3 regions of the Enterobacter sp. UPMP2061 genome follow, and region 3 is predicted to be linked to each of the others. Evidence: riboswitches for the same ligand, from Rfam matches in the RefSeq annotation. Region 3 holds a riboswitch; each other region holds the start of a gene.
What was found. A riboswitch is a leader RNA that binds a small molecule or an ion and turns the genes downstream of it on or off. The one in region 3 is predicted to bind thiamine pyrophosphate.
Positions count from the first base shown of each region.

Region 1: another riboswitch for thiamine pyrophosphate. It lies ahead of thiB (thiamine ABC transporter substrate binding subunit); the one in region 3 lies ahead of thiC (phosphomethylpyrimidine synthase ThiC).
Region 2: another riboswitch for thiamine pyrophosphate. It lies ahead of thiM (hydroxyethylthiazole kinase); the one in region 3 lies ahead of thiC (phosphomethylpyrimidine synthase ThiC).

Region 1 is NZ_JBSKJP010000007.1:150,692-155,785, reverse strand. Features, by position in the region: gene thiQ (thiamine ABC transporter ATP-binding protein ThiQ) at 1-558, opposite strand, end outside; gene thiP (thiamine/thiamine pyrophosphate ABC transporter permease ThiP) at 542-2,152, opposite strand; gene thiB (thiamine ABC transporter substrate binding subunit) at 2,128-3,111, opposite strand; TPP riboswitch at 3,143-3,243, opposite strand; gene sgrR (HTH-type transcriptional regulator SgrR) at 3,280-4,935, opposite strand; gene sgrT (glucose uptake inhibitor SgrT) at 5,024-5,094, shown strand, end outside.
Region 2 is NZ_JBSKJP010000002.1:400,192-405,285, forward strand. Features, by position in the region: gene ACWKXX_RS07415 (YadA-like family protein) at 1-1,089, opposite strand, end outside; TPP riboswitch at 1,706-1,802, shown strand; gene thiM (hydroxyethylthiazole kinase) at 1,838-2,608, shown strand; gene thiD (bifunctional hydroxymethylpyrimidine kinase/phosphomethylpyrimidine kinase) at 2,605-3,405, shown strand; gene ACWKXX_RS07430 (GntR family transcriptional regulator) at 3,448-4,194, shown strand; gene ACWKXX_RS07435 (PfkB family carbohydrate kinase) at 4,168-5,094, opposite strand, start outside.
Region 3 is NZ_JBSKJP010000020.1:6,364-11,457, forward strand. Features, by position in the region: gene hemE (uroporphyrinogen decarboxylase) at 1-603, opposite strand, end outside; gene nudC (NAD(+) diphosphatase) at 642-1,415, opposite strand; gene ACWKXX_RS21980 (Rsd/AlgQ family anti-sigma factor) at 1,511-2,008, shown strand; TPP riboswitch at 2,063-2,172, shown strand; gene thiC (phosphomethylpyrimidine synthase ThiC) at 2,252-4,147, shown strand; gene thiE (thiamine phosphate synthase) at 4,147-4,788, shown strand; gene thiF (thiazole biosynthesis adenylyltransferase ThiF) at 4,775-5,094, shown strand, end outside.

The sequences.
Region 1 (5,094 bases), on a different contig from region 3:
AACCATCAGCATCGTCAGTTGCTCGCGCTCGCAAACCTCCTCAACCAGTGAGAGCATCTCCTGACGCAGGGCCGGGTCGAGCGCCGAAAAGGGTTCGTCGAGCAGCAGCAGCGGCTGCTTGCGCACCAGACAGCGTGCCAGCGCCACGCGCTGGCGCTGGCCGCCGGAAAGCTCACCCGGTAGTCTGTTGATAAACGCAGCCAGGCCCATTTGTTCGGCGATCGCCTCCAGCGTCTGACGCTGCGCAACACTGAGTTTTAACCCCGGATCCATACCCAGCGCGATGTTCTGCCACACCGTAAGATGATTGAACAGATTGTTTTCCTGAAACAGCATCGACACCGGGCGCTTAGCCGGCGGAGCGTAGGTATATTCGCCATTATCAATGACGATCGACCCGCTGGCAGGCTGCAAAAAACCGGCAATCAGATTGAGCAGGGTACTTTTTCCGGCCCCGCTGGGGCCAAGCACTGCGATTCGCTCTCCCTGACGAACGGAGAGGGTAAAACGCATTGGCAGGTGCTCATAAAGCCAGGTTACATCAGTCAGTTTTAACATCACGCCCCGGAAGTTTTTCGATAACGGTAAATAACGCAAAGCACAGCACCAGCAGTAAAAGTGCCGTGACGGCGCCGTCCTGGCTACGATAGGAGCCAATTTGCTGATAAAGCCAGAACGGCAGCGTGCGGAAATCCTCGTTGCCAAAGAGGGCCACAACGCCAAAATCGCCAATCGACAGCACGCAGGCAAACGCCAGCGCCTGAGCCAGCGGACGCTTTAGCGCGCGCAGTTCGACCACCTTCAGACGCTTCCAGCCCTGCATGCCCAGCGACTGACACAGCAAACTGTAGCGGCTGTTGACGTCGCGCATCGGGTTTTCCAGCACCTTGAGCGCGTAAGGGATAGCCATCAGCGCGTTGGTAAAAATGACGATGCCGTCGGCGCTTTCCGGCAGGCCGATGGTGCTGTTGAACAGTAAAAAGAATCCGGTCGCCAGCACAATACCCGGCATCGCCAGGATCAGCATACCCGTCAGTTCCAGCGCGTGTCCGGCTTTACAGGCATGACGCGCGTACAGCTCGCGGCTGCTCCAGAGCAGCATCATGGTCAGGATCACGCACAGCAGCCCGGCTGCCAGCGCGATGCGCAATGAGGTCCACGTCGCCTGCCACAGGACAGGCTGTTGCAGTACCGACAACACATTGCGATTCAGGCCATCAACGATAACGGCCAGCAGCGGGGGCAGCAGAAGCAGGAGGGCCAGCGCGATCAGCATAAAATCCGCGACGCGGCTGTGCAGGCTGTCCTGCGGATCGCGCCAGCCTGTCAAGTGATTGCTGCCTGTGGGGATCGCTTTACTCAGCCGCTGGCTGAGTAACACCAGCGCCAGGCAGCAGACCATCTGCACCATCGCCAGCAGCGCGGCGCGGCCCGGATCGTAGTCGTAACTTAAGGCCTGATAGATCGCCAGCTCAATGGTGGTGGCCTGCGGCCCGCCGCCGAGAGAAAGCACGGTCGCGAAGCTGGCGAAGCAGAGCATAAAGATTAGCGCGGCCACCGGGGCAATCTGGCGTCGCAGCCACGGCCATTCGACAAAGCGGAAGAACGACCAGCCGCGCATGCCAAGCTGGGCGGCAATCTGACGCTGCTCACCGGGAATGTTTTCCAGCGCCTGTAAAAAGAGGCGCGTCGCCATCGGCATATTGAAAAAAATATGCGCCAGCAGAATGCCTTTCAGGCCGTAAGGGGAGAAGGTCCATTCCAGACCAAGCAGGTTGAAGAGGGATGCCAGCCAGCCCTGTCGACCGTAGACGCTCAGAATGCCGAACACCGCCACCAGCACGGGCAGGATCAGCGTCATCGCGCACAGCCGCAGCAGGGCAAGCCTGCCGGGGAAACGTCTGCGATAGAGGGCGCGTGCAAGGAAAATGGCCGGGATCGTCGACAGCAGCGCGGAGAGAAACGCCTGCCAGAAGGAGAAACGGATGACGTGCCAGAGATAGCTGTCGTGCCAGAGGGCGAGCAGATCGCTCTCTGGCGCGTTAAACCACAGCGCAAGGAATGCACCCAGGCTGACGACCACCATCAGTATGGCGGCGAGCAGCCCGGGAACTAACCAGCCGGGGATCAGCGGCTGACGGCGCGTTGCCATTCACTAATCCATGCGGCGCGCTGGGCGGCAACCTGCTGCGGCGTATATTCCAGTGAGGTTTGCGGCTTGTTTAGCTGCTCAAAGCCTGCCGGCAGCGCAACGTCAGTGACCGGGTACATCCAGTTTCCTGTCGGAATAGCATTCTGGAATGCCGGGGAGACCATAAATTTCAGGAATTTTTCGGCAAGCTCCGGCTGTTTGCTCGCGGCGGTGCGGGCGGCTACTTCCACCTGCAAATAATGCCCTTCAGCAAAGTTCGCGGCGGCGTAGTTATCCTTCTTCTCGGCGATAATGTGGTAGGCCGGAGAGGTAGTGTAGCTCAGCACCAGATCGCTTTCGCCTTTCAGGAACAGGCCGTAGGCTTCGCTCCAGCCTTTGGTGACGGTAACGGTTTTCGCGGCCAGCTTCTGCCACGCTTCCGGCGTTTTATCCCCGTAGACTTTCTGCATCCACAATAGCAGCCCCAGACCCGGCGTGCTGGTACGCGGATCTTCATAAATTACGCGCCATTTCTGGTCACTTTCGACCAGCTCTTTCAGGCTTTTGGGCGGATTCTTCAGCTTGTTTTTATCGTAGACAAACGCAAAGTAGCCGTAATCAAAGGGAACGAAGGTGTCGTTTTTCCAGCCGCCCGGTACGTTGACGGCATCTGCCGCCACGCCGCTTTTGGCGAACAGTCTGGTTTGGGTGGCGGCTTCCAGCAGGTTGTTATCCAGCCCGAGCACCACGTCGGCTTTGCTGTTTTTGCCTTCCATGCGCAGACGGTTGAGCAGCGAGACGCCATCTTCCAGCGCCACGAATTTCAGCTCGCAGTTGCAGTCGGCTTCAAAGGCTTTTTTTACCACCGGGCCGGGGCCCCAGTCGGCGGAGAAGGAGTCGTAGGTGTAGACCGTCAGAACAGGCTTAGCAAAAACAGGCAGCGCAACCAGCGCCAGCAGAGGAAGAACGTTTTTTAACACTTTGCACCTCAGGGTTGAGTGGCAAAGGATTTTGAGAGACAGCCTCAAATCCCTTCGCCGGCGTTATCCGGATCAGGTTCGACGGGTATTATCTCAGCGCACATCAGTGATGCAGCACCCCGTTGAGAACGGCGCTATTGTAATGATTTGGTGAATATTACGAAAGCGTTATGGCTCCGGCGGCGCAAACCAGGCGGATTTAAAATCAAACCAGCCGAGGGTATTCATCCGCAGACCGCGCATGCTGCGCTGCCCCTGGATCAGCAGCCAGTGGTGAATCAGCGGTACGATCGTCTGCCCGGTCAGTAATTCCTGACACCAGGCGGCCAGATCCATTTCTCCCGCCCGCCACCGCGCGGCGTCCTGCTGCCAGTCCCGGTTGATACAGTGCTGAATCAGGGGCACCTCGTACAGGTGAGAAAAGAGCGAGAAATCCAGCGGCAGCGTAAAATTCGCGCTGTTGAGCCAGATATCGCTGATGACGTCTCCGCGATGCCATTCATCATAATCGACTTCCTGTATCGCCAGCGTCACGCCTTCGGCTGCCAGCAGCGTGCTCATGATCCTCGCCAGAAAACGGTGCTCAATGTGGTCGCGATAGTAGCTGAGGGTGATGGTCTCCAGTCCGGCAGGCTTTTCGCTGCGGACGGGCTGCGCATGGTGCCAGCGTGGGAGCAGGCCATAGGCCGGGAACCACCAGGTCTGGTATTGCTCCTCTGCGTGATAAATCAGGTTAGCGGGCGCCAGAATATGGCTTATCCACCTGCGGACGTCGTGGTTTGCCCCGCGATGGCTGCGGCTATCAAAGAGCAGGTAGTAGCAGCCCTCCTCCAGGCGGCTTTCGAACGCCTTTTCACCGGCTGTTGGCCCTTCCAGGGTCAGGCCTGCGCTCAGCTCTTCGTTGAGATCCGGTAACACCCAGACGTTCACTTCGTCGATCAACGCCCTATAGCCAAAGTAATCATCAAAGGCGCGGATCTTCAGTTGATTACTGTTGTTCCGTGAAACGGAGTAGGGGCCCGTACCAATCGGCTGGCTGGAAAAATTGTTCAGGGATCGCCACTCGGCAGGCAGGATCATTGATGGCACGTAGCCCAGAAGCCACGGAAGCCATTTGTCCGGCTGCGAAAGCTCAATATCCAGCGTCCAGGCCGTTGGAGAGTGGATCCGTGCGATATGCGAATAGAGCGGCAGCGTGCGGGCGCGCTCTAAAGAGGCGATAACGTCGCGCATCTCCAGCTCGCGTCCATGGTGGAAATGAATGCCGGGGCGTAGAAAGAAGCGCCAGTGCAGCGGAGACACCTGTTGCCAGTGATGGGCAATATCCGCTTCCAGTTCCCCGTTTTCCTCATTTATCCGCGTCAGACCGCTGAATATCTGCCGGGCCATGTGGGTTTCAGAGCGACGTAACGCCGTACCGGGCAACAGATTTTTCATTGGGCGGTAGTAAAGTACCCGCAGAATGTGGCGTCCCTGACGAAAGCTGCGTCCCAGATGCGAGACCAGCATCTGGCGCACGGCGGCTTTGTCGCCCACCAGCTGGACCAGCTGATCGATGCGGTCCTGCTCCAGCAGATCCTCCGCTCGCTGTTGCTGTAACGCCAGGCCGGTATAAAGGAAAGTCAGGCGCGAACGCTTGCCGCGTCCGGCTTCGGCCTCCCAGTTTAGCCAGCCCTGCTGCTGCATGGTATTAAGGAGCGTGCGCATATGACGCCGGGAGCAGTTGAGGAGCTCGGCCAGCTCGTTCAGCGTGGTCTCCTGCGATTGCCCCTCGCAGCACTGCCAGAGGCGGATAAATTGTTGTTGCAGACGACCGGAAGGCATAAAAGGGGAACTCCTGACAAAAAATCAGCAATTTATTAATCCCTATATTAAGCCAATAATCCTTATCGATGAAGCGAGGAGGTAAATTATGAAGAGGTCTACCGCACGTCAGTTTTATCAGCACTATTTTTCAGCGACAAAGGGAGTGTCCTGGCTGGC
Region 2 (5,094 bases), on a different contig from region 3:
AACCGAAGCGCCCATATTATTCGCGGTATCATCTGAGAAGCTCACTTTCGCGATGACATGGGAATTAAAGTTAACGGACGCACCGACAGCAAGCGCGCTCTCGCCGTTGTAAGTCGCGCCGCCAGCAGAGAACATGACGCGCTGATTGGTTTGCACTTGTGGCAAACCCGCCATCGCCATCGCCCCTGAAATACCGGCATTGGCCTGCTTCTTATTATTGTCCACTTCATCACGCAGAGATTTAAATTGCTGGCTGGTGGTAGTATTCATTGCCTGTAATGTCTGCCTGGTGGCTTGCAGATCCTGCGTGGCGGCAGTAACAGCCAGGCTATTTTTAGCGACCTTCGCCTGGATAGCCGTATCCAGCTGTCGTTGTGTCACGGTGGTTGTCACACCATCTTTACCGTTATGACCGTCTACACCGTCGCGACCGTTTCTTCCCGCAATGCCTTGTGCGCCAGTATCACCCTTATCACCCTTATCACCCTTATCACCTTTCATGCCTGTCGCGCCAGCATCGCCTTTTTCACCCTTCGCGCCGGTTGCACCGATATCCCCTTTTTCACCCTTTGCGCCAGTCGCGCCGGTATCCCCTTTATCGCCCTTTGCGCCAGTCGCACCGGTCTCCCCTTTATCACCTTTCGCTCCATCTGTACCGTTGATGGGTTTAGGTGCATTTTCGAGAGCAGTAAGGCGGCTATCCTGAATATTATCGACGTGTTGAAGGTTGATAATGGCTGCGCCGTTAGTCGCCACACCCTGTAGGGCCGTCTCACTTTTCAGACTGGCGGTATCGGCAAGCGCGCCGGCAAGCAACGCTTTCTGATGTGCGTCGTTAGCCATTTTATCCACGACTAACACGCCTAATTTTGTGGACTGAAGGTCGTCATTAACCTGCGTTAAGCGGTTATCCGTTGCGATATCACGGTTAATGCTATCAGCGTTGTTTTGTGTAATCTGATCCTGATGGTCATTTACAATATTAGTGATTTGCTGATCGTCCCAAACCGTATTCGCGGCTTCAGCCTGGCTCATTGTACCCGCTAAGACAACGCCCATTACAAAAATAGCAATAAAGGGTTTATTCATAGATTTCATTTGAAAAGCTCACATCATTAATTGTCGAAAAATACTGAAGCTGAATCGCTTTGTTTTGTGGATTAAAAAAACGGGTGAACGTTGTCTAAATCTTATTTAGTAACGCGAGTAAACTATCAATTAAACGCAAACCAATGATGTTGATCTAAGTCATAAATATTATGAATAGTTCCGACGGCGTAAAAGTCATTTTGCGGTTGTTATTAATGTAAACATTAAGGTGAAAATGAGGTGGTAAATGAGAGAGTTAAATTAAGTGTTTGACAGAGATAAAATTCTGCAAAATAAATGTTTACATTAATATGTGGGTTTATTTCATACGAAAGAAGGTGGGCTGTCTTATAAAAGTACTCCCGGTGCGTCATTATGGATAAAAATAAAATTTCTCAGCATAGTGAGTGAATAATATTTTTCATGAGTTCTTAACAAATAAGGTGGGATAATTAACTGAACAATAATGTATACATATTGAGGGTAGTTAATATCTTGTCGTTTATTGTTCTTTACAGGGGGTTAACGGACAGCCCTAAACCCCTTGCACCCGGGTTACCCCCCGGTTACACTACATGACTACGAATGCTCATTTCGTAAGCAACTGTTTTATAAGTAATTTGACTCGGGGTGCCCTTCTTTGTGAAGGCTGAGAAATACCCGTATTACCTGATCTGGATAATGCCAGCGTAGGGAAGTCAGATGCCTACCCGGTCATCGCTTCTTCACGCACGGCAGGAGCGAAACCATGCAGCCTGACCTGCTCGACTCACACGTTTTACATCAATTCCGAACCCGTTCCCCGCTCACGCACTGTATGACCAACGATGTCGTGCAGACCTTCACCGCCAACGTTTTGCTCGCGCTGGGTGCTTCCCCGGCAATGGTGATCGAAGCCGAGGAAGCGGAACAGTTTGCCGCGCTTGCCGATGCCCTGCTCATCAACGTGGGTACACTCACCGCGCCGCGCGCCCAGTCGATGCGTCGGGCCATTGAGAGCGCGGTAGCCGCAGGTACACCCTGGGTTCTGGATCCGGTTGCGGTTGGCGCGCTGGCGTACCGCACCCGATTTTGCCAGCAAATATTGTCCCTTAAACCTGCGGCCATTCGTGGAAACGCCTCCGAAATCCTTGCCCTTGCCGGAATGAGTGCGGGCGGGCGCGGGGTTGATTCCACCGATACGGCGGCGAGCGCGTTGACCGCTGCGCAGACGCTCGCCCGTCAGACCCATGCCGTTGTGGTCGTCACGGGAGAAGTGGATCACATCACTGATGGTCAGCGAACCCGTACGGTCGCGGGCGGCGACCCGCTGATGACCCGCGTGGTGGGAACAGGCTGTGCGCTCTCGGCGGTCGTCGCCGCCTGCTGTTCGCTGCCTGGCGACAGGCTTGATAATGCGACGGCAGCCTGCGGCTTTATGAAGCGCGCAGGGGCAGCTGCACTGACTCACAGCCGGGGCCCCGGCAGCTTTGCCCCGGCGTTTCTGGATGCGCTTTACGCGCTGGAGGAGCTGGTATGACACGCATTAATGCCCTGACTATTGCGGGAACCGATCCCAGCGGCGGAGCGGGGATCCAGGCAGACCTGAAAACCTTCTCTGCGCTCGGCGCTTACGGATGCTCGGTTATCACCGCGCTGGTGGCGCAAAACACGCGCGGTGTACAGTCGGTATATCGTATTGAGCCGGATTTTGTCGCCGCACAGCTGGATTCGGTATTCAGCGATGTACGCATCGACACCACCAAAATCGGCATGCTTGCAGAGGCGGACATTGTTGAAGCGGTCGCTGAACGTCTCAAACGTTATCAGATAAAAAACGTGGTGCTCGATACCGTGATGCTGGCCAAAAGCGGCGATCCGTTGCTCTCCGCCTCTGCCGTCGACACCCTGCGTAAAAAGCTGCTGCCGCAGGTGGCGCTGATCACGCCAAACCTCCCTGAAGCCGCCGCGCTGCTGGATGCGTCACACGCGCAAAACGAACGTGAGATGAAAGAGCAGGGCAATGCGCTGCTGGCGATGGGATGCAGCGCGGTGCTGATGAAAGGCGGTCATCTTGATGATGCAGAAAGCCCGGACTGGCTCTTCACCCGCGATGGCGCGCAACGTTTCACTGCCCCGCGGGTACAGACCAAAAACACCCACGGCACGGGATGTACGCTCTCGGCGGCGCTGGCGGCGCTGCGTCCCCGAAACGCGAACTGGGCGGATACGGTGCAGGAGGCGAAGATCTGGCTCTCGTGCGCGCTGGCAAAAGCCGATTCTCTGGAAGTGGGTCACGGTATTGGGCCGGTTCACCATTTTCATGCATGGTGGTAAGCCGTATACTGGCATAAAACCTTATGCCAGAGAAAAACAGAGATGGAACAAGCGCATACCCGGTTAATTGCTCAACTCAAGGAACGAATTGCCGCACCGGACAACACGCCGTTGTACCTGAAATTTGCCGAAACGGTTAAAAACGCGGTACGCAGCGGCGTGCTCGCGCACGGTAATATTTTGCCTGGCGAGCGCGATCTGAGCCAGCTGGCCGGTGTGTCGCGCATTACTGTGCGTAAAGCGATGCAGGCGCTGGAAGAGGCCGGCGTCGTCACCCGCGCGCGTGGATACGGTACGCAAATCAACAATATCTTTGAATATTCGCTAAAAGAGGCGCGCGGGTTTTCTCAGCAGGTGGTGCTGCGAGGCAAAACGCCCAACACGCTGTGGGTTAATAAACGCGTCGTGAAATGTCCGGAGGAGATCGCCCGCCACCTTTCCCTTGCGCCGGACAGCGATGTATTTCTGCTTAAGCGCATCCGCTACGTGGATGACGATGCGGTATCAATAGAGGAGTCCTGGGTACCGGTAGGATTAATCCCCAATCCGGACGACATCGGCGTCTCGCTTTACGATTACTTCCGCAGCCAGAATATCTTTCCGCAGCGCACCCGTTCCCGCGTCAGCGCCCGGATGCCGGACAGCGAGTTTCAGGCGCATATCAAGATGGACGATAAGATACCGGTGCTGGTGATCAAGCAAGTCGCGCTCGATCAACAGCACCGGCCAATTGAGTACAGCATCAGCTACTGCCGCAGCGACCTATACGTCTTTGTGTGCGAGGAGTAGGGCCTCGCGCGTGGGGGCGCAGTCGCCACCGCGATGGCTGACTACCCAGGCGGCTACGGCATTGCCAAGCTGCACCGCCTCTGGCAGTGACCATCCCGCGGCCAGCCCGGCAAGGGTACCTCCCGCATGGCTGTCACCCGCGCCGATGGTATCGACCACGGTAGCAGGAAACGCCGGAACGTGTCCGGAAGCGTCACCGTCGTACCAGACCGCCCCGTCTTTATCATGGCGTACGATCAGCGCAGCGCCAAACCTCTGCTGCCACCGTGTGCCGAGCTCTTCCACGTTTACGCCAAGCCATCCGGCGGCAAGTTCCGCCTCCTGACGATTGAGCGAGACGATTGGTTTGCAGGCCATGATCCGCGCCATCAGCGGGTCGGGAATATCCGCGATGCGCGGACCGAAATCGATAAAGAGCGTCGCATCCTGAAGACTTTCCAGCCAGGCCGTCAGCAGCTCACCGCTGGGGGACGCCAGCTGGTAGCCGGACAAAGAGATCAGGCTCCCTGCCGACACGCTTAACCCGTCCAGCCAGCGCTGCTGCCACTGGTTCTCCACGCCGCTAAACGACATAAAGGTCCGTTCACCGTCAGGCTCCACCAGCGCCAGGCACCAGCCGTTATCGCCCGTTTCCGCTTCCACGGCGCTGTGCAGATCCTGCTTCGCCATGGCGTTACGGATAATATCGGCCCACACGCCGTGGCCGACGGGAAGGGCGTTTTGCGCAGCAATGCCGAGCCGCTTCAGGGCGATGGCGATATTCAGCGCGCAGCCGCCAATATTCACTCCCTGTTGCTTCAGCTTGATATCACACCCGCGCCAGGGCAGGGCGTAGGCGTCGGCAATCACGTCGATGACCGCCGCGCCGAGTACCGTTACGGGGCGCGTGGCGTGAAGAGT
Region 3 (5,094 bases):
CGCGCCCGCTTTAATCTGCGCGTTGAGATAGAGCGTGACGCTCTTCGCCAGCTTGTCGAGCAGGGCATGCAGGGCCAGCGGCTCGGCGTACATCATCTTTTTGATGACGGTAAAGGCTTTGCTGCTGCCGCCTTCCACCATGTAGGTGGCCAGCGTCCACGGACTACCGGAGAAGCCAATCAGCGGCACGTCGCCTTTCAGTTCGCGGCGAATGGTGCGCACGGCGTTCATCACATAGCCCAGCTCGCCTTCAGGATCGGGGATCGGCAGCTTATCAACGTCGGCTTTGCTTTTGATCGGAGAGGTAAAACGCGGGCCTTCTCCGGTTTCGAAATAGAGCCCAAGGCCCATCGCATCCGGAATGGTGAGAATGTCCGAAAAAAGAATGGCGGCATCGAGCGGGAAGCGGCGCAGCGGCTGGAGCGTCACTTCACAGGCCAGCTCGGCGTTTTTGCACAGCGACATAAAATCGCCTGCCTGCGCGCGCGTGGCTTTGTACTCTGGCAGATAGCGTCCCGCCTGGCGCATCATCCACACCGGGGTGACATCAACGGGCTGGCGCAGCAGCGCACGCAGATAACGATCGTTCTTCAGTTCGGTCATTTTGCAGTTCCTTATTGCGTCAGTCCGTCAGTGTAACACTACTCATACTCGGCCCGACACATTGCCACGGTATCTTCTATCAGGCGACGCGCCACCGTTCCCGGCGGGGGCAGCAGCGGTAAATCGTCGTAGCGATACCAGTTCGCCTCCAGCAGCTCTTTCTGATCGATAACAATCTCGCCGCTGTCGTATTCCGCCATAAACGCGGTCATCAGGGACATCGGGAACGGCCACGGCTGCGACGTCACATAGCGCAGGTTTTTCACCTTAATGCCGCTCTCCTCCATCACCTCGCGCGCCACCGCCTGTTCCAGCGTTTCGCCGACTTCCACGAACCCGGCGAGGACGGTGTGAATGCCGTTGCGATGGCGGGTATGCTGCGCCAGCAGGATGGAATCATCACGGCGGATGGCGACAATGATGCACGGTGCGATTTGCGGGTAGTAGCGTTCACGGCAGTGGCCGCAGAGCATTGCCCACTCGGTTTTGCTCGGGTGCATGGTGTGGCCGCAGTAGCCGCAGTATTTGTGCGAGCGGTAAAACTCCGCCAGCTGCACGCCGCGCCCCGCCAGCTGGAACAGGCCGACATCCCGATCCAACACCTGACGAACGGATCCCATATCCTGACGACGAGCCTGTTGGATCAACCATACCGGATCGCCCTGCCACTCGCCGATCCGCAGCGCCGGTTGGCCGACGAGATCGAAGATGTCTGCCGCACCGTAGGGTATCTCCCCACCGGGCAGCCATAATTTTTGTTCGCGACTGACGATCCACCAACCCAGATCTGATTTTTCAATAATACGATCCATATCTATTGCACTACCTTCGCTTCACTGACATGTTGTTAGCATTATGGTTACATTTTGGATAAGCAGATCCCATTCTAAACCTTATGGAGTCGACCATGTTAAACCAGCTGGAAAGCCTGACTGAGCGCGTTGGAGGAAGTAACACCCTGGTGGATCGCTGGCTACATGTGCGCAAGCATCTACTCGTGGCGTATTACAATCTGGTTGGTCTTAAGCCTGGCAAAGAATCCTTTATGCGGCTGAATGAAAAAGCGCTGGACGACTTCTGTCAGAGCCTGGTCGACTACCTTTCCGACGGCCATTTCAACCTTTATGAACGCATTATCCGCGAAATGGAAGGGACAACGCCGTATTTAGCGGCCAGCAAACTCTGTCCGCTGCTGGAAGCCAACACCCAGCAGATCATGGACTACTACGATTCCACGCTAGAGAACGCTATCGATCACGATAACTATCTTGAGTTTCAGCAGGCGCTTTCCGACCTTGGCGAAGCGCTGGAAGAGCGATTCACGCTGGAAGACAAGCTCATCGCCCTCGTGCTGGACAACAACCTGAATATCAGCACCAGCGATAACGTTGCGCGCCCTGCTTGAGTTCTTAATCGTTAACGAGTAATTTACAACCATTCGCCCCTCTCACGAGGGGGATTTTTCTTGTCGGAGTGCCCAGTGTGAAAGCACGGGCTGAGACCGTTAATTCGGGATCCGCGGAACCTGATCAGGTTAATACCTGCGAAGGGAACAAGAGTCACACTGCTGTTGTATCGCCCCTGAGGCGATCTTCTCTTGCTTCATCCGTCGTCTGACAAGCCATGTCCTTCACATCTGGAATGAGCTATGTCTACAACAAAACTGACCCGCCGCGAACAGCGCGAACACGCACAACGCTTCATCGACACCCTGGAAGGCACCGCTTTCCCGAACTCAACGCGCATCTACATCACCGGTTCACAGGCTGATATCCGCGTGCCGATGCGCGAAATCCAGCTCAGCCCGACGCTTATCGGCGGCAGCAAAGAAAACCCGCAGTTTGAAGACAACGAAGCCGTGCCGGTGTATGACACCTCCGGCCCGTACGGCGACCCTTCTGTTGCTATCAACGTACAGCAGGGTCTGGCAAAACTGCGCCAGCCGTGGATTGACGCCCGTAACGACTGCGAAGAACTGAGCGTGCGCAGCTCGGCGTATACCAACGCGCGCCTGGCCGACGACGGTCTGGACGAGCTGCGCTTTACCGGCCTGCTGACGCCGAAACGCGCCAGAGCGGGTAAATGCGTGACCCAGCTGCACTACGCGCGCCAGGGGATCGTCACGCCGGAGATGGAGTTCATCGCCATCCGCGAAAACATGGGCCGCGAGCGCATCCGCAGCGAAGTGCTGCGCCACCAGCATCCGGGTGAAGGGTTTGGCGCTCGCCTGCCGGAAAACATCACGCCGGAATTTGTGCGTGACGAAGTGGCCGCCGGGCGCGCCATTATCCCTGCCAACATCAACCACCCGGAATCCGAGCCGATGATTATCGGCCGCAACTTCCTGGTGAAGGTCAACGCCAATATCGGCAACTCAGCGGTGACGTCATCCATCGAAGAAGAGGTGGAAAAGCTGGTCTGGTCGACGCGCTGGGGCGCGGACACGGTGATGGATCTTTCCACAGGCCGTTATATTCATGAAACCCGCGAGTGGATCCTGCGTAACAGCCCGGTGCCGATCGGTACCGTCCCGATTTATCAGGCGCTGGAGAAGGTCAACGGCATCGCCGAAAACCTCACCTGGGAAGCGTTCCGCGACACGCTGCTGGAGCAGGCGGAACAGGGTGTGGACTACTTCACCATCCACGCGGGCGTGCTGCTGCGCTACGTGCCGATGACGGCGAAACGTCTGACCGGTATCGTCTCACGCGGCGGTTCGATTATGGCGAAATGGTGCCTTTCCCATCATCAGGAAAACTTCCTCTACGAGCACTTCCGCGAAATCTGCGAGATCTGCGCCGCGTACGACGTCTCCCTGTCGCTGGGCGACGGCCTGCGTCCTGGCTCCATCCGCGATGCTAACGACGAGGCGCAGTTTGCCGAGCTGCACACGCTGGGCGAGCTGACCAAAATCGCCTGGGAGTACGACGTGCAGGTGATGATTGAAGGCCCGGGCCATGTGCCGATGCAGATGATCCGTCGCAACATGACCGAAGAGCTGGAGCACTGCCACGAAGCACCGTTCTACACCCTGGGGCCGTTGACCACCGATATTGCGCCGGGCTACGACCACTTCACGTCAGGCATTGGCGCGGCGATGATCGGCTGGTTCGGCTGCGCCATGCTCTGCTACGTGACGCCGAAAGAGCACCTCGGGCTGCCAAACAAAGAGGACGTGAAGCAGGGGCTGATCACCTACAAGATTGCCGCCCACGCAGCGGATCTGGCGAAAGGCCATCCGGGCGCGCAAATTCGCGACAACGCCATGTCCAAAGCACGCTTTGAATTCCGCTGGGAAGACCAGTTTAACCTGGCCCTCGATCCGTTCACCGCCCGCGCCTATCACGACGAAACCCTGCCGCAGGAATCGGGCAAAGTTGCGCACTTCTGCTCCATGTGCGGACCTAAATTCTGCTCGATGAAGATCAGCCAGGAAGTACGCGATTACGCCGCCGCGCAGACCATTGAAGTCGGCATGGCGGACATGTCGGAAACCTTCCGCGCGAAAGGCGGCGAAATCTACCTCAAAAAGGAGGAGGCGTAATGTACCAGCCCGATTTCCCCTCCGTGCCCTTCCGCTTAGGGCTTTACCCGGTGGTGGACAGCGTGGAGTGGATCGCCCGCCTGCTGGAAGCTGGCGTTCGCACCCTCCAGCTACGCATCAAGGATAAACGCGATGAAGAGGTGGAGGCCGACGTGATCGCCGCTATCGCGCTGGGACGTCGCTACCACGCCCGCCTGTTTATCAACGACTACTGGCGGCTGGCGGTTAAACACCAGGCGTACGGCGTGCATCTGGGACAGGAAGATCTGGAAACGACCGATCTCAACGCGATCCGTGACGCCGGTCTGCGGCTGGGCGTTTCTACCCACGATGATATGGAGATCGACGTGGCGCTGGCGGCCCGCCCCTCTTATATCGCGCTCGGGCACGTTTTCCCGACGCAAACCAAACAGATGCCGTCCGCTCCACAGGGTTTGACGCAGCTGGCGGCCCACGTTAAGCGCCTTGCCGATTACCCCACCGTCGCCATCGGCGGGATCAGCCTTGAACGTGCGCCCGCGGTGCTGGAGACCGGCGTCGGCAGTATCGCCGTCGTCAGCGCTATCACCCAGGCGGCAGACTGGCAGGCCGCCACCGCGCAGCTTTTACAACTGGCAGGAGCAGGTGATGAAAGATCGTGATTTTATGCGTTACAGCCGCCAGATCCTGCTGGAGGATATCGCCATCGAGGGGCAGCAAAAGCTGCTCGCCAGCCGGGTACTGATTGTCGGTCTGGGCGGATTAGGCACCCCCGCCGCGCTGTATCTGGCCGGCGCGGGCGTGGGCACGCTGGTGCTGGCCGATGACGACGAGGTACATCTCAGCAATCTGCAACGGCAAATTCTCTTTACGACAGAAGATATCAACCAGCCTAAAGCGCACGTTACGCGCCAGCGGCTGAACCAGCTTAACCCCGATATCGAACTGGTCGCACTCCAGACGCGGCT